Regions from separate parts of the Paenibacillus nitricinens genome, predicted to be linked through region 1. Evidence: predicted binding sites of a transcription regulator. Region 1 holds the regulator's gene; the other holds the start of a gene.
What was found. The regulator Rex, encoded in region 1, represses fermentation and respiration genes when NADH is low (regulators of the CRP and FNR family bind a similar motif). The targets are predictions, from matches to a motif close to TTGTGAAATATTTCACAA.
Positions count from the first base shown of each region.

Region 2: the regulator Rex is predicted to act here: its motif matches at 2,455-2,472, upstream of adhE (bifunctional acetaldehyde-CoA/alcohol dehydrogenase).

Region 1 is NZ_CP183948.1:4,554,933-4,560,175, forward strand. Features, by position in the region: gene ACN6KS_RS20230 (AAA family ATPase) at 1-307, opposite strand, end outside; gene ACN6KS_RS20235 (hypothetical protein) at 300-842, opposite strand; gene ACN6KS_RS20240 (cell wall elongation regulator TseB-like domain-containing protein) at 1,248-1,766, opposite strand; gene ACN6KS_RS20245 (amidohydrolase) at 1,935-3,236, opposite strand; gene ACN6KS_RS20250 (redox-sensing transcriptional repressor Rex) at 3,223-3,876, opposite strand; gene dinG (ATP-dependent DNA helicase DinG) at 4,008-5,243, opposite strand, start outside.
Region 2 is NZ_CP183948.1:4,832,360-4,837,602, forward strand. Features, by position in the region: gene adhE (bifunctional acetaldehyde-CoA/alcohol dehydrogenase) at 1-2,380, opposite strand, end outside; gene ACN6KS_RS21610 (ABC transporter substrate-binding protein) at 2,782-4,245, opposite strand; gene ACN6KS_RS21615 (carbohydrate ABC transporter permease) at 4,378-5,243, opposite strand, start outside.

The sequences.
Region 1 (5,243 bases):
GACGAATCCCAAATTTACTGATTTCCTCATGCCGGATCAAGAAATCGAGTGCTTCACGGAGCTCCTGCTTTGCATTGTCTTGCCCACCAATTTCTTCAAAAGTGAGTTTTGAAGGTCCTTCCTTCTTGCGTTTCTTTCCAGCACCGGCGTTCACCGTAAGCCCGCCACGTAAATGAGCAATGATAAGTAGTGCAGTAAGCATCCCAGCTGCTATAACTATAGGGAATATATTAATACCTAAAAAAGCCATGAAAATAAACAGTACAGGAATAAATCCGATTAAAATTTCTTTAAGGTATTTAGGCATTATTCCATACCCCCAAGGTCGCAGGTTTGCGTGGTAAAATTATAAATTTGCTTTCTTTCCCGTTACTCAAGCTTACATACACGTTTGTGTCGTCGATTTCAGTTGTTGCTATCACATCTTTATAGTCGGTATTCTGCTCTTTCAATCTATCAAGTTCAGCAGGTATAAGAGTATATTTACGGCTCTCCATCGCTTCAGCTACAGAGAACAACGCTTTATCCCAGTAATTATCCAATAATTCACTGGAGTTTTGCTCCACATCCAGTTTAAGTTTACGACCCTCAATCACTGATTTTCCTTCTTTGGAAACATACGATACCAGATCACGTAAATTCGTGCCCGGCTGTAATTCAAGTTTCAAAGTGACCTCATCACGGTTAATACTAATATGTGAAGTATTCACTCCTTCATAGCCTGATACTATCTTTTGGAGTGGTTCCTGTAAAGCAAACTGACGATATAAAAAGAATCCTCCGAATAATAGCGTAGCGGACAGTAGAGACGTTATCAGTACAGGTACAAGACGTAATTTCAAGAAACGTCCTCCTCTCAAAGATGACAAAACGATAAACAGGATGATCCAAAATCACAGCCGTTAATGCTCATCAGAGCCTAACGTTCTACTATTACTCTTCTAATTACAAACAGTAGTATATCACAGGTGTATATACGAAAATGATAAAAAGTGTGAATATATTTAAAATTTTATTTTTTAAATATTTCCATTTCATTAAAAATATTGATTTATTTCGACAAAAACAGGCCTTTATCTCTAATTAACAGGCCTATTTTCGTATGCGGCTTTGACGACAATATATAAAAACTACTCTTATAGTATATCACATAACGTATACTTTTAGTGTATCAATCTAATATGTTATATAAAAACAAGCGAACCATAAATAGTCCGCTTGTTTCTCCTAAAGTAATTTTGTTTAACTTAGCGGCTAGGTAAACTGTATCCTTCACCCATTCGAGCCCCATCTGAGAACCGATAAAATTGATAATAATACCGACCGCTTTGTTTATAAAAAAGCTGCCAAGCATACTCTCCGTTATACACCCCCGGTAACAACCGTTCAATGCTAATATCCGGGAGATCGGCTTTTATAAGACTACGCATTTTTTCTTCAGAGGTCCCTTTACTTAGTTCCTCGGCGAATACTGCGTCAGCGCCTTCGGCAAACTTCCCATCTACAGTAAAGCGTACCCAAACCATCAACTCGGTCCCGGATTCATTCTTCCCTGTTAAGACCCAGTAGACTGCATTTTCATCCCACACGGATTTCTGTGCTTTAGTTACCTCTGTTAGACCCGCGCTGGTTTTGGCGACATCCTTAGCGATATCTCGCTCGTTCCATTGATCTTTCATAATATAAGCATAGAACTGGATGAGTCCGAACAGAAGGAGCAGAATCAGAACTGACCCCAGGAGGATCCATTTTTTCCTTTTCTTCAAGGTACAGCTCCCTTTCTAGTAATATATCTTTTTTGATTATATAACACACCCGTGTGTTTATCCAAAGTTTCATATCTCGTTCAATGATCTAATGATCAGAAACACAAAAGGCTGTAACTTTGCAATTGCAGAAAGTCACAGCCTTTCAGTTATTTGTTATGATTTAGACTATCGTTTTAGCAGTCCATCAAAGGCTTCTTGCGCCTTACGACGGATGGCTTCCTCATCTAGCGTTACACATTGTCCATGTTTAACAACCTGTTTACCATTCACCCATACATGCTCAACATCCTTGGCACTGGCAGAATAAACAGCGTGAGACAACAGATCTGTGTGTGGGAGCAAATGCGGCTGGTCTATATCAATAGCAATAAAGTCAGCTTTCATACCTACAGCGAGTCTACCCACATCATTTAAAAAGATAGACTTCGCGCCATACTCCGTAGCCATACGTAGAGCTTCCGGAGCCGGAACAGCCGTAGGATCACCACTTACACCTTTATGGATGAGTGCTGCAAGACGCATTTCTTCAAACATATCCAAATTATTATTACTTGCCGCTCCATCTGTACCCAGTGACACCTTCACTCCGGCCTTTAGAAGATCCGTAACTCGAGCAACTCCACTAGCCAGCTTAAGATTGCTTCCAGGGTTATGGGATACACCTACATCATGACGAGCCAGTATCTCGATCTCTTCATCATTCAAATGAACACCATGAGCGATTATAGACGGACGTGTGAACATTCCAAGCTTCTCTAAATGCGCTACTGGCCGCAGTCCGTAATCCACCACATTCTGCTCCACTTCGCGTTTCGTTTCGGACATATGGGTATGCATCGGTAAATTCAAATCATGAGCCGCCTGCACAAACTTAACAAAGAAGTCTGGTGGGCATGTATATGGGGCATGTGGCGAGATCATTGTCGTAATTCTACCTTCAGCCTTACCATGCCAGTTACGCGCAAAAGAAACCGCTTCCGCAAGCTTCTGATTTTGTACTTCTTCTGGACATAGACCGATTACGCCTCTCATTAGTACGGAACGAATACCTGATAATTCGACGACCTCCGCTACTCGGTCCATATGATCATACATATCCAGGAAGGTTGTAGTGCCACCTTTCAGCATTTCAAGTACAGACAAGGAGGTTCCCCAGTATACATCTTCTCCGGTGAACTTCTCTTCCATCGGCCACATCTTCTCCTGAAGCCACACCTGAAGCGCTAAGTCATCTCCATAACCACGAAGCAATGACATTGCGGCATGGCCATGCGTGTTTACCAGACCTGGCATAAACAACAGACGACTGCCATCAACAACTTGCACATCGTCTTCTATTAAAGGCTCTTCTTTTCCTATGTAAGTGATCAAATCATCTTCAATAGTCATATATCCACTAAGAACCGGCTCATCCGTTCCCGGAGTAAGAAAACGCCCGCCCTTGATAATCGTTTTATTGCTCTTCATTTCTGCTTTCTTCCTTTCCATCCTTCAAATAATAAGCAAGGCTTTGCAAATCTGTTGTAAAATCAGCAGCATGAACCCGGATATTCGATGGTGTTTTTAGAATCACTGGTGCAAAATTTAAAATCGCCTCAATGCCAGACTCAATGAGAATATCCGCTACATTCTGCGCTTCTGAATCAGGTACTGTAATTATCCCAATTCGAATACCTTGCTCACGAACCGTCTGACCAAGCTCCTCCATCGGTTGAACGGTAAGTGAGTTGATTTTCCGCCCTACCTTAGGCGCATAGGAATCAAATATAGCGGTAATCTTCATAGTATCTTTCAAATAAGCATTATAATTAGATAATGCATGTCCAAGGTTACCGGCACCCACTAAAGCCACATTCAGTTGTTGATCCAGCTTCAGAATATGACGGATTTTCTCAATAAGATAAGTTACGTCATACCCGATACCTTTTCTGCCGAAATCTCCAAAATAAGCTAAATCTTTGCGAATTTGAGCGGGATTCAAATCAAGTTTCTGTCCTAGCTCTTGAGAGGAAACGGTTAATATTTCACGTTTCTGTAGATCATTTAGGAAACGTAAGTACACAGGAAGTCTGCGAACAACGGCTTCTGATATTTTTTCCGATTTCATAATTTACCTCCTAATGTAAGTAATATTCTTTACTAACCTTATACTAATTCGTGTACCTCGTCTCAATGAAGAGCGGTATTCTTATACCGCCCTTCATTGTAGAGTGATTAATATGATCGATGACGTTCTTTTTAAGAAACGCCTCCGTCTTCCAACCACTCCGCTATACGAGGAACCATTTGATCCGTAAGCATATGCTCCATTTTTGGGCCAGGCAACGAATAGAGGAAATATTTCCCATAGTGAGATTCGATCACCCTAGTGTCATACACAATAACAATACCCCGATCTTGCGCTGTCCGCACCAGCCTTCCAAATCCTTGCTTAAAGCGAATAACCGCCTGAGGAACAGACAACTTCATGAACGGATTCTTTTTCTGGGCTTGTAATAACTCAGACTTCGCTTCCGCTAGGGGATGGTTTGGCGGTTGAAACGGGAGCCTCACGATGGCCAAGCATGTTAATGCTTCACCCGGAATATCAACACCCTCCCAAAAACTGCTTGTTCCTAACAGTACAGAGGCTGCACTGTCCTGAAAACGGCGGATCAGCTTGCTACGGCTGCCCCCCTCCACGCCTTGACCCAGCACCGTGATCTCTTGTGAGGCTAGAGCCTCTTTCAAAGGATCGTAAACCTGGCGTAGCATCTTGTAAGAAGTAAACAGGACAAGCATCCGCCCGCGTGTTGTAGTCGCTGCTTCTGCTAGTGATTGTACGAGTGTATCAACAAATCGGGCATCGCCCACACTGCCCTTCACACTAGGGAAATCCCGTGGAATAACTAACAGCGCCTGCTCCCGATACTTAAAAGGAGAAGGCAGGAGTGATGTCATCAGACGCCCCTCTTCCGCAGCTTCATTAAGTCCGAGATTATCAATCATAAACTGGAACGATTTATCAACAGAGAGTGTCGCCGAAGTTAGCACGATACTTTTCTTTTTGTCGAAAAACAGCTCCTTAAGCTGAGTACTGACATCAACAGGAACGGCATACAGCTGTAGCGATTTACTGCGATAATTTCCATTCGCCTCCAGCCAATATACTACATTCTCATCGTTTAATCCCATAAAAAACCGTACTTGCTCACGTATTGAAGCTAAATCCTTAAATAAGCCGCTAATATCGGTAACTAGACTATCTGAGGAAGATTGACCTTCTTGATCTCGCATTTCATTAAGCATTTTATCACCTTTACGGATAATTTCGCTTAATGTCAGATTCATAGTATTCTCTAAAGCAACCAATTCATCCCAATCTTTCGGTTTACGGGTAGGAAGTAGCCGCATGACTAACTGGCCAGCTTCTCCCGCTGCTGCATCGCTGCGTTCCGGCAAGAGGCTGAATAGTTTATCACTAAGCAGATCCCA
Region 2 (5,243 bases), 280 kb from region 1:
GGGCTGGCAATCCCAGAATACGGGCAATTTCAGCATAACGCTCATCAGCTACGAAGTGCGAATATTTAGGGAACGAAGCGAACTTCGTAGGTTTTTTAGCATTGTAGCGGATAACGTGTGGCATAAGGATCGCGTTAGTCCGACCATGAGCAGTGTGGTACTGTCCGCCCCATTTATGCGCCAAACTGTGGTTAATACCCAAGAATGCATTGGCAAAGGCCATACCAGCAAGTGTGGATGCGTTATGCATTTTTTCACGTGCTACTCTGTCACCTTCCAGCGCCGATTTTTCAAGGTATTGGAATACCAGTTGGATGGCTTTAATAGCTAGACCATCAGTATAGTCACTCGCCATAACAGATACATAAGCTTCGATAGCATGTGTTAATACGTCCATACCTGTATCAGCAACTGCAGTTTTTGGCAAGCTGTATACGAACTCAGGATCAATGATAGCTACATCTGGAGTTAACTCGTAGTCAGCCAATGGATATTTAGTGTGCTGTTCAGTTGTTTTATCGGTAATAACTGCGAAAGATGTTACTTCCGAACCTGTACCCGAAGTAGTTGGAATCGCTACAAACTTAGCTTTGTTACCAAGTTTAGGGAATTTGTATACCCGTTTACGGATATCCATGAATTTTTGTTTCAGACCATTAAAGTCTGCATCTGGATGTTCATAGAATAACCACATTCCTTTTGCAGCATCCATTGGGGAACCGCCGCCAAGTGCGATGATGCAGTCCGGTTGGAATCTGTTCATCATTGCAGTACCTTTTTCAACTGTAGTTGTCGATGGATCTGGTTCAACTTCAGAGAACACTTCGATAGCTACAGGAGTTTGCCGTTGACGCAGGTAATGTTCAACTCTTTCAACATATCCAAGCTTAACCATCATTGGGTCAGTGATAATTGCGACACGTGTGATATCAGGCATTTTGGTCAGGTACTGAGTAGCGCCTTTTTCGAAATAGATCTTGTCAGGTACTTTAAACCATTGCATATTCACGGTACGACGATTCACCCTTTTCACGTTGATCAAATTGATTGCTGTAACGTTTTGCGACACGGAGTTACGACCATAAGATCCGCAGCCCAGAGTCAATGAAGGGATATTAGTGTTATAGATATCGCCGATCGCACCATGTGTGGAAGGCGAGTTAACGAGAATACGTCCTGTTTGCAGACGGTTAGAGAACTTCATGATTACTTCTTCATTGTTGGAGTGGATAGCCGAGCTGTGGCCCATACCGCCAAATTCAACAATTTGAGCTGCGCGTTCGATACCTTGATCTGCATTCTTAACTTTGTAGCAAGCAAGAACCGGGCTTAATTTTTCAGCGGACAGTGGATATTTAGTGCCTACTCCTTCAAGTTCTGCTACCAGAATCTTTGTGCCGGCAGGGACTTGAATGCCACACATTTCAGCAATTTTCACTGCGGATTGACCTACGATTGCTGGGTTAACCGCACATTTATCTACGTTCATTGCTCCACTAGTCAGTTTGGCAGCTTCTTCTTTATTCACAAAGTAGCAGCCATTAGCAATCATTTTTTTCTTCACTTGATCGAAGATTGGTTCTTCGATAATAACAGCTTGCTCGGAAGCACAGATCATACCATTATCAAATGTCTTAGAAAGAATGATGTCCGTTACGGCTTGATCAATATCCGCGCTCTTTTCAATGAAAGCAGGTACGTTACCAGGGCCTACGCCAAGTGCTGGTTTACCACAGCTGTAAGCTGCTTTTACCATTGCAGAACCACCAGTTGCCAAGATAAGAGCAACGTCTGGGTTGTTCATCAATGCGTTTGTCTTGTCCATTGTTGGCATTTCAATCCATTGGATACAGTTCTCAGGAGCGCCAGCTTTCACGGCAGCATCATGAAGAATTTTGGCTGCGGCTGCACTACACTCTTGCGCAGAAGGGTGGAAACCGAATATAATAGGGTTCCGTGTCTTAATCGAAATCAACGCTTTAAACATCGTGGTGGATGTAGGGTTGGTTACCGGTGTGATACCCATAACAATTCCGACGGGTTCAGCAATTTTTTGGAAGCTATCATAAGCGTTGTCTTCAATAACGCCTACTGTTTTATCGTATTTAATTCCGTGCCAGATATATTCAGTTGAGAAGATGTTCTTCGTAATTTTGTCTTCGTATACGCCGCGTCCAGTTTCTTCTACGGCCAATTTTGCGAGGTACATATGTTTGTCGAGTCCAGCCAACGCCATTGCATGAACGATTGTGTCAACTTGCTCTTGGTCTAGCGCCATGAACGCCTCATGCGCTTTTTTTGCTTTATCCACTAAATTCTGAATATACTCTTCAGCGGTAACTTGTTTAACTTGGGCGGCGACTTCGTTCTTAACTGCCATCTCCCTCGTCCTCCTGTCAATTTTTAGTTGTTTTTCTCTACACATTTATCTTATCACATGATTTCTACCTTGTATAGTGAAATCTTTCACAAAGTATAAAGTTTTTTTGATTTGTTTTCAAAGCGCTTTCATTCGATCATATTATAGTCTTTTTACCATATTTTATGTTATAAAACCCTTTAAATCTTAGATTTATACTTTAATAAGCAAAATTTTAGCTCCTTTTTATTCCATATATCTAAAATCAGTACTCAAAAATGAATTCTCTTCATCACAGTCCCTTACGATTTTCCTTCACCGAAATAATTTCCAATTGATTATCACTATTTCTGAAGATTTATAAATTTATAAATCTTCAGAACAAAAAAACCGACCCCAAAGGGGCCGGTTTTTGCATTAGACTATTCCGCTTTAATCGTATCAAAGAATTTCTCTTGCACTGTTTTAGCTGCTGCTTCTAGCTGGCTCTTGGAATCCGTTCCTTTTTTGGAGAACAGCTCTTGAATAACATTGGACATAGTTGCGTAATAGTCCTGTGTGTTGTATTGAGCTTCAGGTTTACCATCCAAAAGTCCCATAATATCAGGGCTATATTGGTATACATTTGTGTACTTGTCATAAACCGCTTTGGTCTTCTTACCAAACTCAGAATCTGCTGAGTAATAATCTAAGAGTGGCGGGATAAAGTATTTGCCATCAGCTGTACGTTGTTGAAGAACTGCATCCAGGGCTTCCAAACCTTTATCAGAGAAGTAATCAAATGTGATATAACGGAATGCCATTTCTTGCTCATCTGGTGTTGCATTCGGATTAATAACGAGGTAATCACCACCAAGTACCCCGGTGTGCTTACCGCCTTTTTCCATAGCAGGCATTGGATATGTGAGCACATCCTCAGGTTTCAGTCCGCCTTGATTCAGTGCTTGCTCGATTACGCCATCGGATCCAGCCATTACCATAGCTGTACGACTTTGTTGGAATGCGCCTACAGCATCGCCCCAGCCAAGTGCCCAGTCCTGAGGAATCGCGTTAGCTTCCCATCTAAGTTTTTTGTAGAAATCCAGTGCTTTAACACCAGCGTCGGAATTAAATGTAGCTACAACCTTGCCGCCTTCAACCTTTTGAATTTCACCGCCAGCTTCGAACAGGAAGTTGGTCCAGTTCCAGCCTGCTTCGTTACCTTTACCCATTGGAGCAATACCGGAAATGCCTTTTTTGACATCAGCTACGCCTTTAGCCGTATTCAGCATATCATCCCAAGTCCAATCCATTGGTGGGACTGCAACGCCTTTTTCATCCAGCATTTTTTTGTTGATCATAGTAGTTGTTACATAACCTTTTTGAGTTACGCCGAAAACTTTACCATCAATGATGAATTGATTTTGCAGTACTGGGTTAATTTGATCCTTAAATTCATATTTGTTCCAAAGATCCGTAATGTCAGCAACCCAGCCCTTTTCCACCAGGAATTTAGCTTCTGTAGCGTAGGTGTTAAAGAAGGTTGGTGCTTCATTCGCAGCCATTTTAATTCCGATTTCACTTACATTGTACTGCCAGTCATCTTTAACAATTTCAACATTAGGATATTCAGCTTGGAAACGCTTAATCTTGTCATCTTCTTGCGCTCTCACTTCAGTCAAGTCAGGTGTTGGATAGTGGATCTTGATCGTCACTTTTCTTTGAGTAATGTCCTCCACTGGCGCATCCGTAGCAGTTGCTGTATTATCCGTTACCGCATTTGTTGGCGCAGTAGATGCTTCCCCGCCTTTGTTCCCCGCTGTGTTTCCGTTATTGTTGCCGCTGCAAGCAGATAGCAACGATCCGGCTACAAGTACGCTTAGTAGAACGCTAGAGTACTTACGCATTGAAACTCCCCTTTTCAATTCATAATTATCTTACCTATCGATCATAAATTAGAAACCGTTTACAAACGAGGTGCATTTATATTCCTTTCATGTGCATGTTTACGATCCATGGGTAAATTCGTCGATAATTGCTTATCCTTTCACGGCCGACAAAGCAACCCCACGCATAATGAATTTCTGGAAAATCAAGAAGACAAGGATTGGAGGCAAGGATACTATAAACAGGATTGCAAACTTAATATTAGTATTGAGTGCCTTCACATTAATAACGTATTTATAAATGGCTGTCGCAAGCGTATATTTCTCTTCACTGTGCATAACCAAAGATGGCCAGAACCAGTCGTTCCATGCAGTAGAAAAGATAAAGATTGCTAATGTAGCAAAAATCGGAACGGATAGTGGCACGGCAATGGAGAAAAAGCTTCTCGGCTCAGAGGCCCCATCAATTCGTGCTGCTTCAAAGATTTCTGGATGAATCCCGTCAAAAAAGTTCTTTAACAATAGAAAGTAGAAAGTGTTCGCTCCCGCTGGCAACCAAAAGGCCGCGTACTGATTTAGCAATCCAAGCTCCTTCAGATTGACAAAGTTCGGAATCATGTAACTGGTCGCCGGAATAAATAATGTCATCAGAAAGAAGAAATAAATCGCTCTTTTGTAAGGAACATTCATACGAGAAATACTAAAAGCTGACATTCCCAATACGACAAGCGTCACGACCATATTCCCTAAAAAGATATAAATGGTGTTTCTAAGGAACATGGGTAGATCAATGTAATTCATCGCGTCTTTAAGATTACTGAAGTGCCATTCCTGAGGGAAAAAATGCGGCGGGAATGAATTCACTTCTTGATTCGACTTCAACCCGTTGAATAACGTCATACAAATCGGGTACAGCATGCTAAAAACCATAACCAAAATGACTACGCACATCAAACCATAAACGATCTTATTACTTGTTTTTTTCAAATCGTGTTCTGAAAGAATTCCTCTATCTGCGC